Regions from separate parts of the Paenibacillus sp. FW104-T2 genome, predicted to be linked through region 3. Evidence: riboswitches for the same ligand, from Rfam matches in the RefSeq annotation. Region 3 holds a riboswitch; each other region holds the start of a gene.
The links. A riboswitch is a leader RNA that binds a small molecule or an ion and turns the genes downstream of it on or off. The one in region 3 is predicted to bind cyclic di-AMP.
Positions count from the first base shown of each region.

Region 1: it holds a riboswitch for cyclic di-AMP, as region 3 does, so the genes downstream of both, AC3WQ3_RS27225 (C40 family peptidase) here and AC3WQ3_RS19695 (NlpC/P60 family protein) in region 3, are expected to answer to the same signal.
Region 2: it holds a riboswitch for cyclic di-AMP, as region 3 does, so the genes downstream of both, AC3WQ3_RS13365 (3D domain-containing protein) here and AC3WQ3_RS19695 (NlpC/P60 family protein) in region 3, are expected to answer to the same signal.
Region 4: it holds a riboswitch for cyclic di-AMP, as region 3 does, so the genes downstream of both, AC3WQ3_RS25395 (resuscitation-promoting factor) here and AC3WQ3_RS19695 (NlpC/P60 family protein) in region 3, are expected to answer to the same signal.

Region 1 is NZ_JBYTCE010000033.1:17,458-20,614, reverse strand. Features, by position in the region: gene AC3WQ3_RS27235 (M1 family metallopeptidase) at 1-387, shown strand, start outside; gene AC3WQ3_RS27230 (hypothetical protein) at 398-1,240, shown strand; cyclic di-AMP (ydaO/yuaA leader) riboswitch at 1,501-1,638, shown strand; gene AC3WQ3_RS27225 (C40 family peptidase) at 1,642-2,112, shown strand; gene AC3WQ3_RS27220 (GNAT family N-acetyltransferase) at 2,404-2,916, shown strand; gene AC3WQ3_RS27215 (c-type cytochrome) at 3,071-3,157, shown strand, end outside.
Region 2 is NZ_JBYTCE010000009.1:68,021-71,177, forward strand. Features, by position in the region: gene AC3WQ3_RS13360 (amino acid ABC transporter ATP-binding protein) at 1-661, shown strand, start outside; cyclic di-AMP (ydaO/yuaA leader) riboswitch at 928-1,127, shown strand; gene AC3WQ3_RS13365 (3D domain-containing protein) at 1,130-1,804, shown strand; gene AC3WQ3_RS13370 (polysaccharide deacetylase family protein) at 1,933-2,724, opposite strand; gene lpdD (prenylated flavin chaperone LpdD) at 2,876-3,157, shown strand, end outside.
Region 3 is NZ_JBYTCE010000016.1:65,887-69,043, reverse strand. Features, by position in the region: gene AC3WQ3_RS19705 (alkaline phosphatase family protein) at 1-802, opposite strand, end outside; tRNA gene AC3WQ3_RS19700 (tRNA-Leu) at 1,071-1,155, opposite strand; cyclic di-AMP (ydaO/yuaA leader) riboswitch at 1,517-1,648, shown strand; gene AC3WQ3_RS19695 (NlpC/P60 family protein) at 1,654-2,118, shown strand; gene AC3WQ3_RS19690 (carboxymuconolactone decarboxylase family protein) at 2,198-2,527, opposite strand; gene AC3WQ3_RS19685 (hypothetical protein) at 2,653-2,871, opposite strand; gene AC3WQ3_RS19680 (hypothetical protein) at 2,990-3,157, opposite strand, start outside.
Region 4 is NZ_JBYTCE010000027.1:14,379-17,535, forward strand. Features, by position in the region: gene AC3WQ3_RS25390 (TatD family hydrolase) at 1-639, shown strand, start outside; cyclic di-AMP (ydaO/yuaA leader) riboswitch at 882-1,135, shown strand; gene AC3WQ3_RS25395 (resuscitation-promoting factor) at 1,407-2,591, shown strand; gene rnmV (ribonuclease M5) at 2,744-3,157, shown strand, end outside.

The DNA.
Region 1 (3,157 bases), on a different contig from region 3:
TACGTATATGAAGACGGAATGGCCGACTTCGCAGTGGAGAATATCCAGGTCAAGCCTGTTGAGAAAGACGGTCAAACGTTGTATGAATCATCGGTAACATTAGTAAAGAAAGGCAGCGACTACGAGAAGGTACCCGTTCGCATCGTTTTTGAAGATGGACACATCGTCGCCAAGGAATGGGATGGTAGTAACGGTCAAATTACGTACAAGTTAACGTACAGCTCGCCTGTATCCTGGGCCATGACCGATCCGTTATATACCGTTGTGCTGGAGAACCGTCATATGAATAACTTTTTGAAAGCCGATCTGGATGAACCATCCAAGTTCCGCTGGAGCATGAGTGTAACCAAGCTTATTGAAGCTATATTCGGAGGTCTGTCATGGTGAGGTGGAGACAGTGAAAGCAAAAATACGTGAGGGCTGGTTTCTCGTCCGTCAGCATATGTTCATTGTGGCACTTTTGTTTCTCTATCAGCTGGTGTGGGGTTACTTCATCTATAAAATGGTGCAATCGGCAGTCATTCCCTTGCTGCTGCGCTATCCGGACCCTGACGCCGGGGAGCTGAGTACCATTTTATTTAAAATGGAAAGCCAGCTCAGTCTGTCTACCCATCCCGAGGTGCATCGCTATTTATGGATACTTGGGGCCATGCTCCTGCTCCGCATGCTGATTACCCCTCTCATCCAGGCAGGGCTACTCTATTCATTACAACACTTCAATCATACAGAAGAACGTATTCCTTTTATACGTGGGATCAAGGCAGTGTGGAAACCGATGATGCTTCTTCATTTCATTAAAACGCTATTATTGCTGCTGCCTGCTTACTGGTTGATCCCCAAGCTGTATAGTATCTTTCTGGATGGATTCCACTCGCTGCAGCTGCTGCTGCCAGGCATTCCATATGTAGCCGGATGGATTGTATATGGATGGATCATACATCATGCTTTGTTATATATGCAGTTTGGCGCTACAGCTCCCGAGGATCAGGGCGGGGTAAAAGGTACATTTCTCGGTCTATTGCTCGCTTTGCGTCATATCATTTCTCTCATTGGTATCGCAGTGGTTCTGGGAGGAATTCATCTGCTCATCTTCGGTGCCTTCACATCTGCTTCGTGGTTCCTGACAGGTCTCATGGGTCTGATCCTGCAACAAACCTATCCGCTCGCCAGATGTTTGTTGGATATATGGAAGATATGCGCTCATTTCCGTCTGTGGCAGTCCAAGTCCTCCAAAGGTTAAAAAGTGTAATGAACCGCACGAAAATTGTTACCATCTTCATGTAAACTTATGTCAATGTTAACGCTTCACAAACGCAAACCCCGACCTTTCCCCGTCAAAGGTCGAGGTTTTTTTTGCTAATTTTCTTGTTAAACGTTGCCAAAGGCTTACTCCTCTGTTACAATAATCGCAGTGAGTTTTTAGTAACAACTTTGTAATCTTTACCTTATGAATTGTAACTACTTAAAATTAAATCGTCATTTCTTGATTTCGCAGGTGCACAACTAGCATAGCCAAATTCCTGGCACCTGGGAAGCGGGGGAACCAGTTATGGGTGAATTGATCTTGCTACAGAGGGATCATAGGGGACCTTCAACCGAATCCTTAAGCTAACCTCGCAGGCGTTGGAAGGGGTATATCTCTTGTTCAAAAAGAAATTAACAGCAGCTGTCCTTAGCTTAACATTTGCACTATCACTTGGAGCAGGCAGCGCATTCGCAGATTCAAAAATGGATAAAGTAATTGATTCAGCAATGGGAACTACATACAAAAGTGGTGGAACAACGCTTAACGGCTTTGACTGCTCTGGATTCACACGGTATGTATTCGAAAAGCTGGGCATCGATTTGGCTCGTCAATCCAGTTCCCAATTCGACATGGGTGACTCGGTATCCCGCATGGAAATGAGACCAGGCGATCTGGTTTTCTTCAATACAACGGGTAAAGGGGTTTCACACGTAGGGATTTTCGTGGGAGAAGGAAAGTTTGCACACTCCTCGTCTTCCAAAGGAGTTACCATTAGTTCTTTGAGTGAGAACTACTGGGCCAACCGCTATGTTGGCGCTAAACGGATTATGAGCACGGACGCATATGAATCACTGGCCCTCGACTAGGGACAAGCTGAGCAACATCATACTGTAACGAAGCATAAATCAACCGCCCGGTACATTCTCCGCAGGAATGTATCCGGCGGTTTTTTTGTGCTTGTTCGTCCGTGCCCTTATGATGTTTTTACCCATCCTGCTATAATATAAACGAAATTCCAGGAACTTTTGTTTCACTTTTTTTCAAGGGAGCAAAACCTTGCCAAATGCCCTCCTCTTTTGTAGAGTGAAATCAGGATTAAATATGAAATGACATATGTTATAAACGATTAGCGTATGACTAAAAGTAGCTTGTTCACAATGAAAGGAGCGTGCAGTGGTGTGGATGAAGCTTCTGTAACGTTTCACGTTGTGCCGATGCAGGAAGAACATGCAGCATTGATCTGCAGCTGGACATATGAACCACCCTATAACATCTATACCTGGCTGCCCTGGGAACAGATGAAGGCGCTGGAGGTTGAATTCGGCGATGAGCAGCTTCGAAAAGAGCAATATGCAGTTGTACTCGGAGAGCAGGACCAACTTTGCGGATTCGTTCAATTCTTTCCTCTTGAAGGCGTGACGCGGATTGGGCTTGGTATGCACCCCGAACAGTGTGGACAAGGTCGCGGTACTGCCTTCGTCTCTGCGATCGTGAAGGAAGCCATTCGGCGGAACCCTAGTCATGAGATTGATCTCGAAGTACTCACCTGGAATACGCGAGCTATGCGGGTTTATCTCAAGGCCGGATTTGTCACCAAGGATACGTATGAACGACAGACACCAAGCGGTTTGAAGCCTTTTTATTGCATGGTCTATGAAGGACCTCGTTAACCGTTAAACCGCATAACCAAAAGAAATTCATGCCCGTTTATGTGATTAGTTCAAAAAATTACCACAAAATGCTATGATGTCTTAACAGGTTCCGTTATAATGATATGGACAGTTTCAGTTTAGATGATCTTTCATTCTGGAGGGGACATAACGGATGCACAAATGGATCATGAGCGGGGTATTTTTTGCAGCATGCGCATTGGCTATTGTATTAATGTTTACGCTTCCAGGGAAAGAGGAA
Region 2 (3,157 bases), on a different contig from region 3:
CTCAATTGGCAAGGGCGAGGTCGTTGTCGTGATTGGTCCTTCAGGATCAGGCAAAAGTACCTTCCTTCGCTGTCTTAACCTGTTGGAGCAGCCTACTTCAGGTGAAATTAATTTCGAAGGCGTATCGATCACGGATCCCAAACACAACATTAATGCAACGCGGGAGAAAATGGGGATGGTGTTCCAGCACTTTAATCTGTTTCCGCATAAAACCGTGGAGCAAAACATTACCATTGCCCCGATCAAAGTCAAAAAGCAGTCTGCACAGGAAGCCAAGCAGATCGCCGCAGACTTGCTTAAAACCGTGGGGCTATTGGATAAAAAAGATGCTTATCCAAGTCAGCTGTCTGGTGGGCAGAAGCAGCGGATTGCCATTGCCAGAGCGCTTGCGATGCAGCCGCATGTGATGCTGTTTGACGAGCCGACGTCTGCACTTGACCCTGAAATGGTTGGTGAAGTACTCGACGTTATGAAGCGCCTGGCTGAAGGCGGCATGACGATGGTTATTGTTACCCACGAGATGGGCTTTGCCCGTGAAGTCGGTGATCGCATCATCTTTATGGATGGCGGTGTAATTGTGGAGGAGGGAACACCAGATGAAGTATTTGGTCAACCTAAGCATCCACGTACGCGTGACTTTCTCGGTAAAGTTTTGTCATAGCCTTTGAGCATGATCCAGTCAGTGAACCGGATTAAATAGAATGAACAAAAAAACGAAATTAAACAACCTTGCTCACGTCACGTTAGCAGGGTTGTTTTTTTGTGCATGGGTAAGGATCCAGTGTCGTAAAAGTAACGTTTCTGTCATTGTTCCAGAGCTGCTTGATCGCTCTTTTTTAAGAAAAATCCTTATTTTTTAAGCATCATAATGTGTTGTTATAGACAGTTGGTAACATTTACTACGGACCCTGGTTACAAAATTGTGATATATTGTTCCTGCCGAAACTTCCTGAGGAGGAAGTGTGGAGGATGTAATGATGCAGACCGTGGAGGGGAAGATTGAAACGCACGCTGCTTGGGGTGAATTAGGGGTACATAACGCAAGACGAATGTAACAGAGACCTATAGGGTGGTTTCCTCCATCCGAATCCGACAACTAACTTCGCAGGCACAATGAGGGAGGAAGACCATGATTAAGAAGAGAACTATAGCCAAAACAGCAACAGCCCTGCTGACAGCAGCAATGCTCATTCAGGCCGTTCCAGCTCACGCTGATTCTGTTCACGTGGCCAAAGAGGGGGATACCTTCTATACCTTATCGAAACAATATGGAGTTGGACTGAACACTCTGGTTAAAGCAAACAGTGATATTTCACCTTACAACATTTATGGTGGTTTGAAAATTACGATTCCTGGAAAAGCAAACACGGCCTCAGCTGCTCCAGCAGCGAAAAGCTCGACGGGTGCTAAGACGATTACGACAGCTAGCCTTGATGTGAATGCTGATGATAAAGTCGTTCAGGCCTGGGGCAAAACGTTTGATTACAGTAAATCCATTGATGTGAAAGCAACAGCGTACTCTGCAGCCGCTTCCGAAAATGGTGGATGGGGTCCTGTTGATTACTTCGGTAATCCACTTGAACTCGGCACGATTGCAGTAGACCCTAGTGTGATCCCACTGGGTACGAAGGTTCTTGTTACAGGTCACTCCCATCCGGGGCTGCCTAAGCAGGCATTTGTGGCTACTGCCCGGGATATCGGCGGGGCGATCAAAGGGAAACGGATTGATATTTTCATTCCTGGAAGCCAGAAGTCTGTGAGCACATTTGGTTTTCAGGATGTTGAACTTTATATCTTGAAATAAGTATCAGCGCCAATAAAAGGGTGCCTTTATGACACGATTAACGTGAAATAAGGGTACCCTTTTTCTTTATTAAAACGCGCAAGATTGGTAGTTCTATAACTTGTGTGTTTGGTTTACGAAGCCGAGTATTATTTGCTTTTTGGCAATTGCAGCATTTCGTCCAAAGTCACCAGATTAAAGCCCCTGCATCGAAGTTCATCTATAATCTCCGGAAGTGCTCCAATGGTACCGGACAGATTGGAGCCCACGCCTCCGCCCGCGTGTTGAAGAATGATGGAGCCTGGCTTGACTGCAGATAGAACGTTCTGCTTCACTTGCTCTTTGCTGAGGCCTTTCCAATCGAGCGAATCCACATTCCAGTTGACGATGCTGTATTGCTGTCTTGCGGCCCATTGTAGCTGTTTCTCATTAATGTCCCCGTATGGAGGACGAATCATTTTAGGTGTATACCCGGTCAGTTTACGAATAATGTCGCCGGTATGTAGAATTTGTTTGCGAAAAGCATTCAAAGACAGCTTACTGAATTCAGGGTGGTTGTAACTGTGGTTCCCAACAATGTGACCTTCCCTAACGATCCGTCTGACGAGGTCGGGATGTTTCTCAGCCCGGTTGCCGACAATAAAAAAAGTCGCTTTTACATTATATTTCTTTAAAATATCCAATACCTGCGGAGTGAAGCGCGGATCAGGCACATCATCAAAAGTCAGTGCTACCTGTCTGGTTGAAGGTCCATTGGTCTTGAACGTATCGGCATATTTCTGCCTTAGCTGACCGAGTGTCAGTTGTTCATCCTCAGATAGATCCGGCTTTGCAGCAGGCATGCTCTCTGGAACGGGTTTGGCCAGCAGTTGTCCAGGTGAATAGCTTCCACTCATAAACATAAGGATCAACATGGAGAATGCGATGAGGCGAATACGCATGATACAGCCTCCTTTGTCAAATTGCGTTCTCTTTGGTATGCCCGCGGTGATGGTCCATTATGCATAAATGTGAGAAGTTTCATTGTCCAATTCAGTCGATAAGCTCATAATTCCACCATTACATATACACACAAAGGATGGGTGGACTAGGATGAGTACGTATGATTTGAAATCGGTTCGTTTGCAGGTCATTGAAGCTGGAGAGGATAAGATATTTTTGATCACGGGTGGGAAAGCTCATATAGGGGCTGTGGCGACCTTTTATCCCGAAAGAGAACGCGTGGTGGGAACGGCAGTCCATATTCCGGGGCATAAGGAACAGGAATTATGTGAGCGCCTTGCACGTAAGGCCGCAAATTCCCTCAAGGTGACCGTAACCGTTATTATGGGCTTTCATTTTGATGCCATTACACGTGTACAGATCGATGAGATC
Region 3 (3,157 bases):
CCCGGTCTAAATCCGGTAAATAGACAAACAAAAAATCCGGTAATTTATTGGATTGAATTAAATATTTTAAGGCTTCAATCGCAAATTCATTATGAATCCCCATTCGCTTCGTTAGACCATCCGGCAAGTCTTTAATCCCTTGAAACGGATTAGACAAGGCACCCAGGGACATTAAGTCCGGCCCTTTCACATCAATCTCTTTGGGTAAAGAAGCAGCTGCTTGAATCCATTGAGGTATCGACAGCTTTTGAGCGGACATCCCTCTGTATATCAGGCCGTTGATTGAACCCGATTTTAATCCTTGCCGGGCAAGATCCTCATAGATCGTAGGTAAATTCCTGTTCAAATGACTCCCGTTTAAATGGATTAGAGCATCGGTCACTACCGGGTGCACTCCTTGTTTGAGCACTTCCGTCGGGCCGGTTCCGTACATGATCATTTTTTTGTATTCCGCAGAATACCAAGTCAGACCCGGCACACGGTGAAGGTCCGAATATGCACCGGTAAGCAAGGAGCTGTCGATCGTGACGGACATCGTGGGAAAAGAACTGACCAGATTTTTATAATATTGCCCGTTCTTGATCAGAAATTGTAAGACAGGAAGCTCCTGCTTGCTGATTCCTTGGTCGATCGCCTGATACATTAAAGAGTCCACCATCAGGAAAATGACTTTTTTCGCATTGTTACCATTAGCGGAATTTATCCGCATCAAATCCTGTTCTTTAGGTTTCGAGCTCTGACATCCGATAAGCATGGCCAATAACAAAATCCAAGGCAATTTCCGAATCCCTTTTTTCCTCATAGACAATTCACCCCATTTATGTACATTTTGTCTTGAAAATCCTGGGGTTATTCGAGGTGCTTTTTGCCAAGAGGCAATGGGACCTGAAGAAATGCCTATTGTTCAACAATATCCTTTTTCAGCCGGCGCTCCAAACAGAAGCTCGACTTGCATACAGCTATTTTGTTTTTCTCATTTGATGAACTGCAGCATCTATAATGTATTTAAAAAACAAAAAGGTCCCCAATCTGCCAGAAAAAGCAGATCAGAAACCTCATGTATGAATTGATGCGGTCGAGAGGACTCGAACCTCCACGGGGGGTTAGCCCACACGGACCTGAACCGTGCGCGTCTGCCAATTCCGCCACGACCGCATATGGTATATCTCCGAGATAATCTATCGCGGCGACAAGAAATAATATATCATGTGAAATTCAATGTGTCAACAATTAAATGATTTGGTATAAAACTACGATAACCGAAAGTTATAAAATCTGGTCGAGACCTGACTTTCCCTGATGAGAATGAACCGTGCTCTCCTCTAATACTCCAATTTACTTATTTGTCCAATTTCTGTGCTGATGAAACACAAATTACGTTTTTGTCATCATAAATAAACATGGAGAACTACTATTTTTCACAAAAAGTCTTGAATTCCGTTAACATTGCAGAAGGAAGAAAGGTTTGACAATTACGCATTTATGCAATATAGTTTCAAAAGGTTACAAAAACTTAATTATTCATTTGCCGAGTTTCATGTTTGAAAACGGGGGAACCATTTTGGGTGAATTATTCTTATACATAGGAAATATAGGGAACCTTCTACCGAACCCTTAGCTAACTCCGTAGGCATCGAAGGGAGAACATTGATTTTGAAAAAACTGATCATTTCTATTTTTGGCGCAGCCGTTCTATTCACATCTGGTGCAGCAAGCACTGAGGCAAGCAGTATCAACACCGTCGTTAACAACATGACTGGAATTCCTTACAAGTGGGGCGGCACGACGCTGGCCGGGTTTGATTGCTCTGGATTTATGAGATATCTCTTCCAAAAATATAGCATTGATTTGCCACGTACTTCACAGCAGCAGGCCAAGGCGGGTACTCCGGTATCCAAAGCCAATATCCGCACAGGTGATCTGGTATTCTTCAACACTTCAGGCAGCGGCATTTCGCATACAGGCGTATACATCGGGGGCGGACAATTCGCTCATGCTTCCAGCAGCAAAGGTGTCAGCATTACCAAATTATCAAATCCGTATTTCAACACTCGCTACGTTACCGCACGCCGGGTGACTGGACAATTTATGTATAACAAGATGCTAGGAAAAATATAAGTTGGACAAGAAACAGGCTCTGGATCATTCCAGAGCCTGTTTTGCTGTCTAGTTATTCAGCTCACTTGCAGGAGAAACCTTAGTGCAATGCCTTTTGCACACGCATTGCGCCTTGAGACAGCGCGTGACCGCCGCCTACTGCTCCGGCTACCGCAACCGTCTCCATAATCTCCTGATCGGTTGCGCCCTTCGCACGTGCCTCTTCTACGTGGTAAAACGTACATACTTCGTTATTGGCAAACAATCCGATGCCGAGGGCAATCAGCTGCTTGGTTTTGGCATCAATGGCACCTGACTGAAAGCATTCACCCGTAAATTCGTGATACGCTTTGACTACGCCAGGCAATACATCGCTTAATTCTCCAATCTGATCCTTGTAGGCATGTACCTTATCATTCATCAATGTCATGGCTACCCGCACATCCTCTCGGCTGATAAGTTTACGAATTCTCGCTGTACCTATCTTCTCTCCCGAGTGTCGGAATTATGCCAAACCATCCATGGTAATTCCATGCATCCGTCTCCAGAGCGGCTCTATTCATCAGCCGGGCTTTGGCGCGGTTCGCTAAAGAGCTGATAGCGATAGCTGCGGTCCAGCTTGACCACACGTCTGTTCTGGCGACGGATAAGCACCTGTTCCCCATCCCATGCAACGATAATCCCTGTTACATCGTTGGACTCCAAACCATCCCGTACCACTCTTACTTTTTCACCCGATAAGCGCAGTGCATCCAATTCTGCATCACTAATCATGTCTATGGCTCCTATGTTCCAAAATAATTTACAAAAAGAGACCTAAATGAAGAGTCATTTAGGTCTCACGTGACTGTATTGGACTGTTATGTCATTCGAAAAATGTCCCGACTGAAAGTTACCGCTGCGCGTGCTCTTTGCTGTCGTTCTTCTCGAACCAAAAATCAAGCACTTTGGCGGACATCACACGTTCTTCAAGGTACTCCACTTGATGTGGTGTAAATTGTTCTTTCCAAGCGAAGGACAACTCTTCACACAAGCCTACAATGGTCAGCAACTCTGACCA
Region 4 (3,157 bases), on a different contig from region 3:
CCATCCACGATGAAGCTTGCCGAAACGTATGATTTTATATATGCTGCGGTAGGCTGGCATCCTCAGGATGCCATTACGATGCAGGAGGGCGATCTCGAGTGGATTGCGTCTCTGTGCAAACATGAAAAAGTCGTTGCCATAGGCGAGATTGGCCTGGATTATTATTGGGACACTTCACCCAAGGATGTGCAGCATCGTGTATTAAGACAACAGATCGGACTGGCTCGTGAACTTAACATGCCTATTGTCATTCATAATCGCGATGCTCATGAGGATATTGTCAAAATTTTGCGTGAAGAGAAAGCTGGACAAGTCGGGGGTGTCATGCACTCTTTCTCAGGAAGCTGGGAAACGGCAAAACTCTGTCTTGATCTAGGGTTCCATCTATCCTTCGGTGGACCAATTACGTTCAAAAATGCCAAGCAGCCGAAAGAGGTACTGGCGAAGGTACCGATGGACCGATTTTTCATTGAAACCGACTCCCCATATCTTACACCACATCCTTATCGTGGAAAACGAAATGAAACAGCGCATGTACGTCTGGTTGCAGAAGCAGCTGCGGAAATTAAAGGCATTTCGGTAGAGGAAATTGCTGCAATAACGACCAAAAATGCCATGGAACGATTTGGAATTCGTTAAAAAACGAAGCAAATGCGGTGAAAAAGAGAGGTAGACGGAGCGAATTTGCTTTTTGATCCAAATAAATGAAGAATATTACAATATTTTAACCAAATATTTAGAAAAACGTACTTGAACAACGCTTTACAACATGCATCGAAACAGGATATCATCTTTTCAGTGAATTGTTGTGCGGAAAATTGGACAGATGTTCGGGGGATGAACAAAGGGACACTTTCCGATGACACAACAATACTTTTCATGAACCGATCTCGCTGAGTCTCCGTTAACGGAGAGCGGGGGAACCAATAGGGCTTAAACATCAGTGTAAGCAGCTGATGCGCATCGTTCGCTGACCCAAAAGCAGCGGATGCATTTGCGAAGCACTATTTGATTTCTTCTTTGGGTCTCGGGGTGAATTCAAGGGCATCCGCCATGAGCGGGTGACCGGAGATAGGGCGGCTCTCTTTCGCCCGAACCCGACAGCTAACCTCGCAAGCGGAAAAAGAGAGGCAACCTCGTGCATGAATTTCCGATATTCAAAATCATTCGGAAGCCACGAAAGAGTTCCTCTTACACTCTTTCTTTGGCTTTTTTGTTTTTGAATAAAAGAAACAAGGTCATCATACGGTAAGAATTCAGGTGGTGACATCATGTTGCGAAGAGTGGTTCATGGTGCAGAACCGGTCATTGAGATATCGATCAGTTCTGTAGAAAATTTGGTATAGTCGCGTCAAAGACATCATGCATTAACTTTAGACGGCGAGGCTATGAAGGAGGACGGAGAAGTGGGCACATTCCAACCAGAAGAGACCCATGAGTCACGATCATCCAGTAAGTCTTACGCGTTGCGGTGGAAGCATGAGAACATGCGTCAAATGGCACTGATCGCTATTTTCTCAATCGCGCTTACAATCATGATCTTGTTAGTCGTTTACGGTCAAGCCGGGAAACAAATTTCGCTGGTTATTGATGGCAAAGCTCAAGCGGTAGAGACTCGTACAGGAATGCTTCAAGAAATGCTGGAGGAGCAATCAATCACAGTCAGCCCCCACGATGAGGTATCCATGCCTTTGAACGGGGCAATCGCAGATGGAGACCGCATTGTTATTGAGCGGGCCGTTCCAGTCAACATTACGGCAGACGGAGACACCAAGACTCTGTATACAACCGATTCATCGGTAGAAGATGCAATTCAGAAATCTGGAATTGAAGTTGCCAGTGAGGATAAGGTTTATCCTGCGCTCGCAACACCAATCAAGGCAGATATGAAAATTCGCGTAGTGCGTGTAACAAAGCGTACAGTGGAAGTGGAACAGCCGATTGCGTACAAAGTAATCAAAACGGCTGACCCTAGCTTGTACAAAGGTGACAATCGCGTCATCGTAAACGGCAAAGAAGGTACACTTGTACAGCATATCGAAAAGGTGTTTCAGGATGGAGAGCTAGTCTCCAAAAAGATGGTGGGCAAATCGGTATCGACCAACCGTGTCGATAAAGTTATTGCTGTCGGAACCAAAGCAAAACCTGTTGTGAAGCAGCCGGAGATTCAGACGGTATCGGCCCAAACCTCCACAGCAAAGAAAGCAACGACAACGAACTCGAAGAAAACCGCTGCATCAGGCAGCAAAGTGATTACCGTCTCAGGCACTTCTTTTAAATATTCCAAAGTACTTAAAAATGTATCGATGACCGCTTACTCTTCTGAGGAGCCTGGCATTGGTACAAAAACAGCTTCCGGTACCCGGGTAACTGAAGGACGGACCATTGCGGTCGATCCAAAAGTGATTCCGATCGGCTGGTGGGTGTACATTGAGGGCCTCGGCTTCCGTCGTGCGGAAGATACCGGCGGCGCCATTAAAGGCAACAAAATCGATGTATATTATGACAGTGTAAAGCATGCCCTGAATTTCGGACGTAAGAAAGGCAAGACGGTATATGTGATCGGTCCGGTGAAGCCGGAAGCGAACTAAAATCGTTTTACTTTGAAATGGGAATGCTATAAAATAGTTGCATGAATGAATCATGCGGAATATGCGGCGGTGGAGTCTGAATAGGCTCGCCGCCGTTTGGCAGAGAAGAGGATATTCCTCTTCTTTTTGCGTTAGAAAGGAAGAAATGGAACATGATAAAAGAAGTCATTGTGGTAGAAGGACGGGACGATACCGTCGCCATCCGGCGGGCTGTTGAGGCAGACACCATTGAGACCGGCGGATCAGCCATCAATCAGCGAATCCTGAAGCGAATTGCACTGGCACAGGAGAGACGCGGCGTGATTGTTTTAACAGACCCGGATCATGCCGGTGAGCGCATTCGCAAAATCATTGCGAATAAGGTCCCAGGCTGCAAGCATGCTTTTATTCCGGAAGCGGATGCAACCCGTAAAGGGGATATCGGGGTCGAGAATGCCTCACCTGAGGCAATCCGCCATGCGCTGGAGCGTGTGCATACCTCGTATGAGGGTATGCCGAGCCAGATCGATTGGGAGGACTTGATTGCAGCAGGACTGATTGTGCACCCGCAGGCAGCCGCAAGACGT